Regions from separate parts of the Stenotrophomonas sp. 89682_Sma genome, predicted to be linked through region 1. Evidence: riboswitches for the same ligand, from Rfam matches in the RefSeq annotation. Region 1 holds a riboswitch; the other holds the start of a gene.
The links. A riboswitch is a leader RNA that binds a small molecule or an ion and turns the genes downstream of it on or off. The one in region 1 is predicted to bind cobalamin.
Positions count from the first base shown of each region.

Region 2: another riboswitch for cobalamin. It lies ahead of ACZK29_RS01275 (epoxyqueuosine reductase QueH); the one in region 1 lies ahead of btuB (TonB-dependent vitamin B12 receptor).

Region 1 covers NZ_CM151147.1:559,068-564,596, reverse strand. Annotated here, with positions in the region: gene ACZK29_RS02570 (aminotransferase-like domain-containing protein) at 1-45, shown strand, start outside; gene bioD (dethiobiotin synthase) at 121-804, opposite strand; gene ACZK29_RS02560 (GAF domain-containing protein) at 873-1,355, shown strand; gene ACZK29_RS02555 (TfoX/Sxy family protein) at 1,352-1,714, shown strand; gene ACZK29_RS02550 (histidine phosphatase family protein) at 1,804-2,382, opposite strand; cobalamin riboswitch at 2,526-2,748, shown strand; gene btuB (TonB-dependent vitamin B12 receptor) at 2,865-4,709, shown strand; gene gph (phosphoglycolate phosphatase) at 4,801-5,469, opposite strand.
Region 2 covers NZ_CM151147.1:288,285-293,813, forward strand. Annotated here, with positions in the region: gene ACZK29_RS01260 (LysR family transcriptional regulator) at 1-214, opposite strand, end outside; gene purU (formyltetrahydrofolate deformylase) at 329-1,180, shown strand; gene pncA (bifunctional nicotinamidase/pyrazinamidase) at 1,271-1,897, opposite strand; gene ACZK29_RS01275 (epoxyqueuosine reductase QueH) at 1,954-2,640, opposite strand; cobalamin riboswitch at 2,803-3,032, opposite strand; gene ACZK29_RS01280 (nicotinate phosphoribosyltransferase) at 3,116-4,525, opposite strand; gene ACZK29_RS01285 (bifunctional nicotinamide-nucleotide adenylyltransferase/Nudix hydroxylase) at 4,590-5,529, opposite strand, start outside.

The sequences.
Region 1 (5,529 bases):
CGGCTGGGCGCGATCGCGCGGGCGCTGGCGGCTGCAACACGGTAGTGCCGGCCGCTGGCCGGCAACATCGGGATCACCGGGTGGATGCAGTTGCCGGCCAGCGGCCGGCACTACCCAGCATCAATCAAGCAGATGCGCGCTCAGCGCTTCGCCATCCGCACCCGGCAGATGCGGCAAGCGCCCCCAGCACGGCATCGGCAGGCGCTGCTGCAGCGTGGCGAAGTTTTCGTCCTGGCGCTGCATGGCCGGGTCGATGTGGTTGCCGATCCAGCCCAGGCAGTCCACGCCACCGGCCTGCAGTGATTGCGCGGTCAGCCGCGCATGGTTCACGCAGCCCAGCCGCATGCCCACCACCAGCAGCACCGGCAGCTGCAGCGCGCGCACCAGGTCGAGCTGGTCCAGCGAAGCCGAGACCGGCGCCAGCCAGCCGCCTACACCCTCCACCACCACGATATCGGCCTGCGCACGCAGCCGCGCGAACGCAGCCACGATCGGCGCCAGTTCCACCTGCACGCCGTCCTCGGCAGCAGCGAGTTCCGGTGCCAGCGGTTGCCGCAGCGCATACGGATTCAGGTCGGTGTAGTCCGGCACCGGCCAGCTGGCCGCCTGCAGCGCCAGCGCGTCCTCATTGCGCAGGCCCTGCCCCCGGTCCTCGCTGCCACTGGCCACCGGCTTCATGCCCACCGCGCGCAGGCCACGCCGGCGCAGCGCGTGCAGCAGCGCGGTGCTGGCCGTGGTCTTGCCGATCTCGGTATCGGTGCCGGTGACGAACAGGGCAGGCGGCAGCGTAGCGGGCAACGACATTGATCGGCTCCAACGGGGCAACAGAGCATGCATTATCGCCGGCCCGGCGCGCTTGCTAGACTGCGGGCATGTTCGCCAATGCCTCGCTCACCGGCAGCAAGCCGGAACAATACGCCCAGCTGCTGGAACAGGCCCGTGGCCTGGTCTACGGCGAGTCCGACCGCATCGCCAACGCGGCCAACCTCTCCGCACTGGTCTACCACGCCCTGCCCGACCTGAACTGGGTGGGCTTCTACCTGTATGACGGCCAGGAGCTGGTGGTCGGCCCGTTCCAGGGCCTGCCGGCCTGCGTGCGCATCCCGCTGGACAAGGGCGTGTGCGGTGCCGCCGCCAGCCAGCGCGTGACCCAGCGCGTGGAGGACGTCGATGCCTTCCCCGGCCATATCGCCTGCGATTCGGCCTCGCGTTCGGAACTGGTGGTGCCGCTGCTGCGTGGTCATGAACTGATCGGCGTGTTCGACATCGACAGCCCGAAGGTCGGCCGCTTCGACGCCGAGGATCAGGCCGGGCTGGAAGCCATTGCCCGCGTGTTCGTCGAGGCGTTGGGATGAACGCACCGAAGCTGCGCAACATCGGCCCCAAAAGTGCAGCCTGGCTGCGCCAGGTCGGCCTGCGCAGCCGCGACGACCTGGTCGCGATCGGTGCGGTCGGTGCCTTCGTCAAGGTCAAGCGCGCCGGCTTCAAGCCCAGCCTGAACCTGCTGTACTCGCTGGAAGGCGCGTTGCTGGACTGCCATTGGCAGGAGCTGAGCGAGCCACAGCGCGAGGCACTGGTGCAGGATTACGAAGCGCGCATCGCTGCGCACCCGCTGAAGGCGGCTGGCCCGGCCTCGGGCCCGGTGCATGAGCAGCGCTTCGATGCCGACGATGACGCTGAGGACAGCGTGACCGAGGGTGTGGACGAGGATTGAGGGCTCCGCGCACGCGCTCGCCGGGCATGGCCCGGCGCTACCCATGTCGAGCGGGATCAGTAGCGCCGGGCCATGCCCGGCGAGCGCGCTCAAGGCTGCTGCAGCTCCAGCAGCTCGCCCACCAGCCCGACCTCACCGCGTTCCAACCACACCCGCAGGCGCGTGCCGTGGTCGATGCGCAGGGCCCAGCACAGCGACATCGGCAGGCCGCAGACCTGCGACAGCACCATGCGCAACGGGCCACCGTGGCTGACCACCAGCGTCGGCACCGGGTCATCATCATCAAGCAGGCGATCCAGCGCGCGCGCGATGCGCCGCTCGAAATGTCCCCAGCTCTCGCCGTTCGGCGGCGGGAACGCATGCGGATCGGCGTGGAAGGCGGCCAGCGCATCTTCCGGCAGGTCGAACAGCGATTGCCCGTCCCAGTCGCCGAAATCCAGCTCTTCCCATTCCTCATCCGCTTCCACATCCAGCCCGCGCGGCGTGGCCAGCGCCATGGCGGTGTGCAGCGCGCGCAATCGCGGCGAACTGATCACCCGCTCCCAGCACTGCCCGGCATAGGCCTCGATCAGTTCCTGCGGCAGGCCGGCCAGCTGCGGTGGGTCGCTGCGGCCATCAAGGTATTCATCACGGCCATTGCCGGCATGGCGGACCAGGTCGAGGATCATGCGTGCGTCCCGGACGGGCGACACAGGTACAGCGGAAAACGGGCGGACATCGGCAACGGCACCACGGGATCGAACAACCATTCTAAAGGCACGGCCGAGGCAGTCGAGCAGGCGTGGCGCAACGGGACTGCCTGCGATGCCGTAGACTGCGCGCACTTCCAGGTGACCTGCGGCCACGGCCGGCAGGTTGAAACGGGAAGCCGGTGACGCGTGATTCCACGCCAGGCCGGCGCTGCCCCCGCAACGGTAAGCACGTCAGTTCCAGGCAACACCGCCACTGTGCCGCAGGCATGGGAAGGCGCCTGGACGGTGGCCTCGCGCCACCCGGCGGCGAGCCCGGAGACCGGCCCGGAAGCCTCAGGTCGCGATGCGGTGGGCATGGCGCTGGATGACCGCAGCCCATGCTGCGGCATCGGCGCGTGCCTGCCTTCGCGGCTCCTCCCCTTCGCCACGCGGGCGTGCGTGGCACCTGGAGTCCCCCCATGAAGCTGCAGTCCCGAATGCTGTCCCTGGCCGTGCTGGCCGCCCTGCCCGCGCTGGCACAGGCCAACGAGAACACCACCGCGCTCGACCAGATCCTGGTCACCGCCACCCGCACCCCGATCGCCCTGCAGGACAGCATCGCGCCGGCACAGGTGATCGACCGCGCGCAGATCGAATCCAGCCAGGCCACCTCGCTGCAGGAACTGCTGCGCGGGCGTGCCGGCATCAACCTGACCAATGCCGGTGGCCTCGGCAAGCAGAGCTCGCTGTTCCTGCGCGGTACCAATTCCGGCCACACCGTGGTGCTGGTCGATGGCGTGCGCATCAACAGTGCCGACCTCGGCCTGGCCATGTACCAGGACCTGCCGCTGGCGCAGATCGAACGCGTGGAAATCGTGCGCGGCCCGCAGTCGAGCCTGTACGGCGCCGACGCCATCGGTGGTGTGATCCAGATCTTCACCCGCCGCAACCAGGGGGACTTCGCCCCGCACTTCCAGCTTGGCGGTGGCAGCAACGGCCTGCGCGAAGCCAGCGGCGGCATCGGCGGCAGCACCGAGCGCGGCTGGTTCGGTGCGGATATCGCCTACCAGCATTCCGATGGCATCGATGCCTGCCGCGGGTCTTCCGCGGTGTTCACCGCGGGCTGCTTTGCCGACGAGCACGACCGCGACGGCTACCGCAACCTGTCCAAGAGCCTGCGCGGCGGTTACAGCTTCAACGAGCAGTGGAACGTGGAAGGCAGCGCACTGCGCGCCGACGGCAAGAACCATTACGACGGCTACTACAACTACTCCGAGACCCGCCAGCAGGTGCTGGCCGGCAAGGTGCGCTACACCCCGTCGGAGCGCCTGGCGTTCACCGCCAACGTCGGCCGCAGCGACAATGAATCCGACAACTTCGGCGCACCGGGGGTGTTTGGCAGCGCGCAGACCCATCGTGACAGCGCCTCGCTGCAGGGTGACTTCGGTGTGGCCGAGGGCCAGCTGCTGAGTGCCGGCGTGGACTGGAGCGAAGACAATCTGGACGGCAGCAGCGCCGGGTATCTCGTCGACAGCCGCCGCAACACCGGCGTGTTCGTGCAGTACCAGGGCCGCTTCGGCAGCCAACAGCTGCAGGCCAGCGCACGCAACGACGACAACCAGCAGTTCGGCAACCACGCTACCGGCAGCGTTGGCTGGGCGATGGAACTGGGCCACGGCCTGCGCGTCAACGCCAGCTATGGCACGGCGTTCAAGGCACCGACCTTCAGCGATCTGTACGACCCGTGGAGCGGCGTGCCGACGTTGAAGCCGGAGAAGTCCAAGAGCGCCAACCTCGGCGTTTCGCAGCAGGGCCAGGGCTGGCACTGGGGCCTGGACGTGTATGAAACCCGCATCGATGACCTGATCACCTACGATGCGTCCACGATGAAAATGCAGCAGGTGGAGAAGGCCCGCATCCGTGGTGCCGAGCTGACCGGTGGCGTGCTGCTGGCCGGTTTCGACATCAACGCGCAGTTGAGCTACACCGACCCGCGCAACCGCACCCACGGCAGTACCCAGTTCGACAACTGGCTGCCGCGCCGTGCACAGCAGACCGCGCGCCTGGACATCGACCGCCGCTTCGGCGATTTCCGCGCCGGCCTGACCGTACAGGGCGCGGGCAAGCGCTTTGACAACGCCAGCAACTCGGTGAAGGTTGGCGGCTACGGCACGCTGGATCTGCGCGCCGAGTACGCGCTGACGCCGTCGTGGTCGCTGCTGGCGCGTGCCGCCAATGTGTTCGACCGCAACTACGAGACCGTGGCGTGGTTCAACCAGCCCGGCCGTGAGTACCAGTTGAGCGTGCGTTACCAGCCGAAGTGAGAGAAGGCGCCGGGCATTGCCCGGCGCCTTCTCTGTAGAACCGAGCCCATGCTCGGCTCAGGCAGCAAAGCAGCCGAGCATGGGCTCGGCTCTACACCGGAATGCCGGCGGCCAACCCCGGCAGTTCACGCAGGTCGTCGATCACCGCCACCGCATGCGCGGTGGCCAGGTCGAGGCCGCGCGGATAGCCGTAGCGCACCAGTGCGATCGGCATGCCGGCATCTTCGGCGGCGCGGTAGTCGGTCAACGAATCACCCACCATCAGGCAGGACTCCACCGGCAGCCCGAAATGCGCGGCGATGTGCCGCAGTGGCTCACCGCTGGGCTTGCGCTGCGGCAGCGAGTCGCCGCCCAGCACGAGCGCGAACGCATCGCCGATGCCCAGGTGCTGCAGCAGCGGTGGCACCAGTGCTTCGGGCTTGTTGGTGCAGATCGCCAGCGGCACATTGCGCGCTCGCAGTTGCGCCAGCGCTTCGCCCACGCCATCGAACAGGCGCGGGCTGCGCAGCAGGCACTCACGGTAGTGCACCATGAACACCGGCATCACCTCGGCCAGGTCCACCTCGCGGCCGGCGGCCTGCACCGCCTGTTCGACCAGGCGGCGCACACCGTCGCCGATCCAGCCGAGCACGGTGGCTTCCGGCACGCGTGCCATGCCGATGTCCTCAAGCGTGCGGTTCAGCGCTTCGGCGATATCGGCAGCGCTGTCGACCAGCGTGCCATCAAGGTCGAACACGACCAGCGGATACGGATACGACAAGGGACGGCACCTGCATGACGTGGGGCCGTCCATTGTACGCCGCGCGTTTTCAGCGGCTCC
Region 2 (5,529 bases), 270 kb from region 1:
TGTGGCGCACCTGGGCCAGGTACAGCGCACCGGCCTCGCTGAGGGCCAGCTGGCGCGTGCTTCGGTTCAGCAGCCGTACGCCCAGATGGGCCTCCAGCCGGTTGATGTTCTGGCCGACTGCGGTGGCGCTGATGCCAAGGATGCGGGCCGCGGCGGCAATGCTGCCGGTCTCTGCGGTGCGGGTGAAGCTGCGGATCAGTTGCAACAGGTTCATGACCGACCAGCTTGCCATGGGGATGCCCAAGTATCGCTTGGGACTGAACCAAGCCGTTCGGTTGCATTGGTGACCATCGATCCGCCGGGCAGGGCGCTGCCCTACACTCGGGCAATGCGCCCCGATTCCATTCTTACCCTGTCCTGTCCCGACCGTACCGGCATCGTCTACCGCGTGTCCGGCCTGCTGTTCGACCATGGCTGCAACATCCTCGACGCCCAGCAGTTCGGTGACGAGGAAAGCGGCCGCTTCTTCCTGCGCGTGCACTTCGACCGCGATGCCGGCCTGCCGCTGGAGACCGTGCACGCGGCCATGGCCACCCTCGCCGAAGGCTTCGGCATGGACTGGCAGCTGCACGATGGCCGACGCCGCGCGCGCCTGCTGGTGCTGGTCAGCAAGCAGGGCCACTGCCTCAACGATCTGCTGTTCCGCGCCCACAGTGGCCAGCTGAAGGTGGATATCGCCGCGGTGGCCTCCAACCACGCCGACTTCGCGCCGCTGGCGGCGTCCTACCAGGTGCCGTTCCACCACCTGCCGGTGACTGCGGAAACGCGCGCGGTGCAGGAGCAGCAGATCATCGACCTGGTCGAGCGCGAACGCATCGATCTCGTGGTGCTGGCGCGCTACATGCAGATCCTGTCACCCACGCTGTGCCGCACGCTGGCCGGACGTGCGATCAACATCCACCACAGCTTCCTGCCCAGCTTCAAGGGCGCGCAGCCGTACCACCAGGCACACGCGCGTGGGGTCAAGATCATCGGCGCCACCGCGCACTACGTCACCGAGGATCTGGACGAAGGCCCGATCATCGAACAGGACGTGGCCCGCGTGGACCACGCGATGGCGCCGCGCGAACTGGTGCGGCTGGGCAGCGATACCGAATCGCTGGTGCTGGCACGCGCGGTTCGCCGCCATGTGGAGCACCGCATCCTGCTCAATGGGCACCGCACGGTGGTGTTCCGCTAACGCTCTATCTGATCCGTATCCGCCGGTCATGGCCCGGCGCTACCCAAGGGCGCGATCCGGTAGCGCCGGGCCATGCCCGGCGGTCGCCCGTCAGGCGATCGCGATCCCCGCCTTGCCCAGCGCCTCGCGCACCATCGCGTCATTGGCCTCGGTCACCGGTTTGGTCAGCTCCCACAGGAACTTCACCCGGAAGCCGGATTTCACCGCGTCCTGCGCGCTCCACAGCACGCAGTAGTCGCGGGCCAGGCCGCACACGTGCACTTCGCGGATGCGGCGCTCGTGCAGCCAACCGGCCAGGCCGGTGGCAGGGCGCTCGCCATCGGGGCCGTGGTTCTCGCGGAAGGCGCTGTACGAATCCACCTGTTGGCGCGTGCCCTTGCGCAGGATCAGGTCGGCCACGGCCCAGTCCACGCCCGGGTGCAGAGCGGCGCCATCGCTGCCCTGCACGCAATGGTCGGGCCACAGGGTCTGTGGCTGCGCGTGCAGCAGGATGGTCTCGAACGGACGCTTGCCGGGGTGCTGGCTGGCGAACGAGGCGTGATTGGCCGGGTGCCAGTCCTGGGTGGCCACTACCGTGCGGTAGCGGCGCTGCGCCAGCAGTCCAGCAATCGGTGCCACCAGCGCATCACCCTGGTCGCAGGCCAGCGCGCCACCGGGCATGAAGTCCGGCTGCAGGTCGATCACCAGCAGGGCGACGTCGGCGGGCAGGGCGGTCATGGCAGGTCCACTACAACGAAAAGGGGCGACCAGCGTGGCCGCCCCGGCGGCACAGGTCAATCGCCCTGCGGCGCCTCAGCGTCCTGCCCGTAGTACAGCAGGCCGATCTTGATCCGCTCGCGGCCGTTCTCGCGGCGATGGCGGTTGGCATCGCGCAGCGAGTACACGCAGCCGCAGTACTCCTGCTGGTAGAACTGCTCGCGCTTGCTGATCTCGATCATGCGGCTGGCACCGCCGCCCTTGCGCCAGTTGTAGTCCCAGTACTGCAGGCCCTCGTAGCGCGAGGCGGCCCGGATGCCGCAGTCATTGATCTGCGCCATGTTCTTCCAGCGCGAGATGCCCAGCGACGAGCTGATGGTGTCGTAGCCGTGTTCATGCGCGTACAGCGCAGTGCGCTCGAAACGCATGTCGAAGCACATCGTGCAGCGGATGCCGCGCTCGGGTTCGTTCTCCATGCCACGCGCACGGCTGAACCAGTTGTCGGTGTCGTAGTCGCAGTCGATGAACGGAATGCCGTGCTGTTCGGCGAAGCGGATGTTCTCCTGCTTGCGCAGCTCGTACTCCTTCACGGGGTGGATGTTGGGGTTGTAGAAGAAGATCGCGTAGTCGATCCCGGAGGCGGTGATCGCCTCCATCACTTCGCCCGAACAGGGCGCGCAGCACGAATGCAGCAGCAGGCGCTTGCCGTCGGCGGGCAGGGTCAGGGTGGGGCGTTGGAGCTCGGTCATCGTCAGGTACCGCATGGACCGCCGGCAACGGCGGTGGCCCATGCATCAGCGCGTGGGTGGAACAGGGCGGGCCGGATACCGTGAAAAGGACGCGCGCGGCCGCGCCGCCTGCACGCGCAGGACAACGGCGGCCCCGGCACCCTCCCCGCGGAGAGTCCAGGTCGAATCAGGGGACGGTCGTGTCCCCCGGCCGGGGCCGGTATTCGGGCTGATGGACACGGGCCGCAGCCCACCTACTCCCTGCCGCTTCCCAGGCATGCGCCCAGTGCTGTTGGCAGGATTCGTTTCCATTCACCGCTGCGGGGCAGCTCCGGAATGGGCGCGCGAGGCGCCTTCACCGGATTCCCGTTTAAATCCCTCCCCGCGCCGCAGCGATGGGAGGGATACCTTCGGCGTGTGCAAGGTGGACCTGTTGGTGGCGCCGGTCAAGAGCGCAGGGGGCAGAGCCCGATGCGCTGCAACGGGATCCGACCCCGGTCGGGATGCACCTTCAATGCCCCACGGCCGCCCGCGTGCGGATGTCGTCCAGCCGCTGGTCGTGCAGCAGGCGGCCGTTCTCCCACACGGTCACCATTGCGTCCTCGAAGCCGTCCGGCAGGGTGTCGTCGCCGTTGGCCGGCAGTGGCACCGTATGCAGGCTGCCATCGTCCAGATGGCGCAGCAGGCGCATGCGGCCGCGCTTGCTGGCCTTGCCGGCGTCGGTGACCGGATCCTTGTAGACGTCGATCCACTCACCCTCGACCCGCGCCGCCGAGCACTTCAGTGCGAACTTCTGCGTATCGCGGTCGAGCCGCTGCAGCAGCGCACCGCCCATGCCGAAGGCCACGTTGTCGGCGGCGTAGCCGTCGTCGGTGATGCGCTGCAGGATCGCGCGGATGGTGTCCGGATTGATGCCATCGCCCTGGATCACCCGCACGTGGTTGAGCACGCGATAGCCCTTGCCGTTGAGGCTGTGGCCGAAGGCTTCATCCAACCGGCGCAGGCTTTCGGCCACCACGTCCACCGGGTCGCCCGAGTCGGGGCGGATGACCAGGGTGGCGCCCGAGGCGATCACTTCATCACGCAGCGTCGTGCCCCAGTGCTCGCTGATCGCGCGGTAGATGTCATAGCTGTCCGACACCACCGCCACGATCGCACCGGGCTTGCCGAACTGGCGCAGCATGTTGCGATAGGCGTCCACCTCGCGCTCGCGGCCCCAGCTGGTGATGGTGCTGTGCTCGGCGGCGGGAATCGAATAGCCGGACATCGGCGCGTGATAGTGCGCGCGGGCCAGGCACAACGCCGACACGGTGTCGGTGCCGAGGAAGTTGACCAGATGTGCGGCACCGCCCAGCGCGGCCGATTCCAGGCTCGATACACCGCGCGCACCGAAGTCGTGCAGCTTGAACGGCAGCTGCCCCTGCGGGTCGTCGCTGGTCTGCTGCAGGAACGCGGCGATGGTCTGCCGTGCGTGCCAGCTGATGGTGGCCACGGTGACCGGATACCACACGCGCAGCAGCAGCGTTTCCAGATACGACGGCACCCAGAACGCAGCCGGATCGGTCGACTCGATGGTCATCAGTGCCTGGTGGGTGGGCACCACGCTGCCCTCGGGAACGGCGCGGATGCGCACCGGCAGGTGGCCGCCAAGCCGGTCGACGATATCGCGCCAGCCGGCCTCGTTGAACGGTTCGCCGTGCGCGGCGAATACCGCAGCAGCGTCGTCGATGTCGGCGTGGGTGACCGGTCGTGCCAGCGCGTCCTTGAGGATCGCCTGCAGGCCGAAGAACACCGTGCGATCGTGCAGGCCGCCACGTGATTCGACGTAGAAGAACGTGGCATCGGTACCCGGCGGGTACTGCAGCCAATGGCTGGCCTTGTAGCTGTCGGTGTTGAGGAGAAGATTATCGAGGTAGTGCATGACGGAAGCTCCTTCGCGTCGAGTGACACCAGCGGTCTATCCGCCAGTGGGGAGGCCGGGCCTGTCAGCCGCGGCCGAGGAAATACTCCAGGATGTGCAGGTGGTCTTCGAACAGCTGCGGGCCCATGTCCAGGGCTTCACTCACCGGTATCCAGCGCGCCTTGTCGGCGTCGTCGCCGCCGCGCACCGGCGGCAGGTCACCGGCCGGGAATTCGAAGTGGAAACCGTGGGTGATGGTGCGGCCGCGCTGGCTGCGGTCGGGGTGGTCGAAGACCTGCTGGCCCTTCAGCGAACCCTTCAGCACCGGCAGCGGAATCTTCAGCCGGGTTTCCTCGCGCAGTTCGCGCAGGCAGCTGTCGAGCAGGCTCTGTTCCTGGCCGACGAAGCCGCCGGGCAGCGCCCACAGGCCCTTGCCGGGTTCCGAACGGCGTCGCACCAGCAGCACGTGGCCCGAATGCACCACCACCGCATCGGTGGTGACGAAGGTGGGTGCGTAGGGCGCATCCTTCCAGGCCGCCTTGTACTGTTCGATGAAGCGGTACTCGGCCACCAGCTGGCCATACGCCGGCGCGCTCTTCCGGAACGCTTCAAGCATGTCGTACACCGGCGCCGGTACATTGCCACGCAGCATCAACAGCGCGCCGTGGAAGTCGACGTCGCCGGCTTCGAACAGGTAGCGCCGCAGCTCGGTGGCCGACAGGGTGGCGGTGTGCTGCACGTCCACCAGCGGCCATTGCGGGAACTCCCGCAAGTAGTAGCTGGAGGCATCCTTGTCCATGCCGATCAGGCCGACTTTGGCATCGGTGGCGGCGCCATCGTTGCGGAGGGCTTCGGCCACCTGGCGTTGCACGTTGGCAATCCACTGCGCTTCGTTGTACAGGTGGTCGCGCAACGGGCGGATCAGCAGGCGGTCGGTGTGGCCATCGAGGGCGGCCTGGATCATCACGGCGCGTTCGGCCACGGTCCAGGGATTGCGGAGGCTGCGGGGGGTATCGGCAGAACCG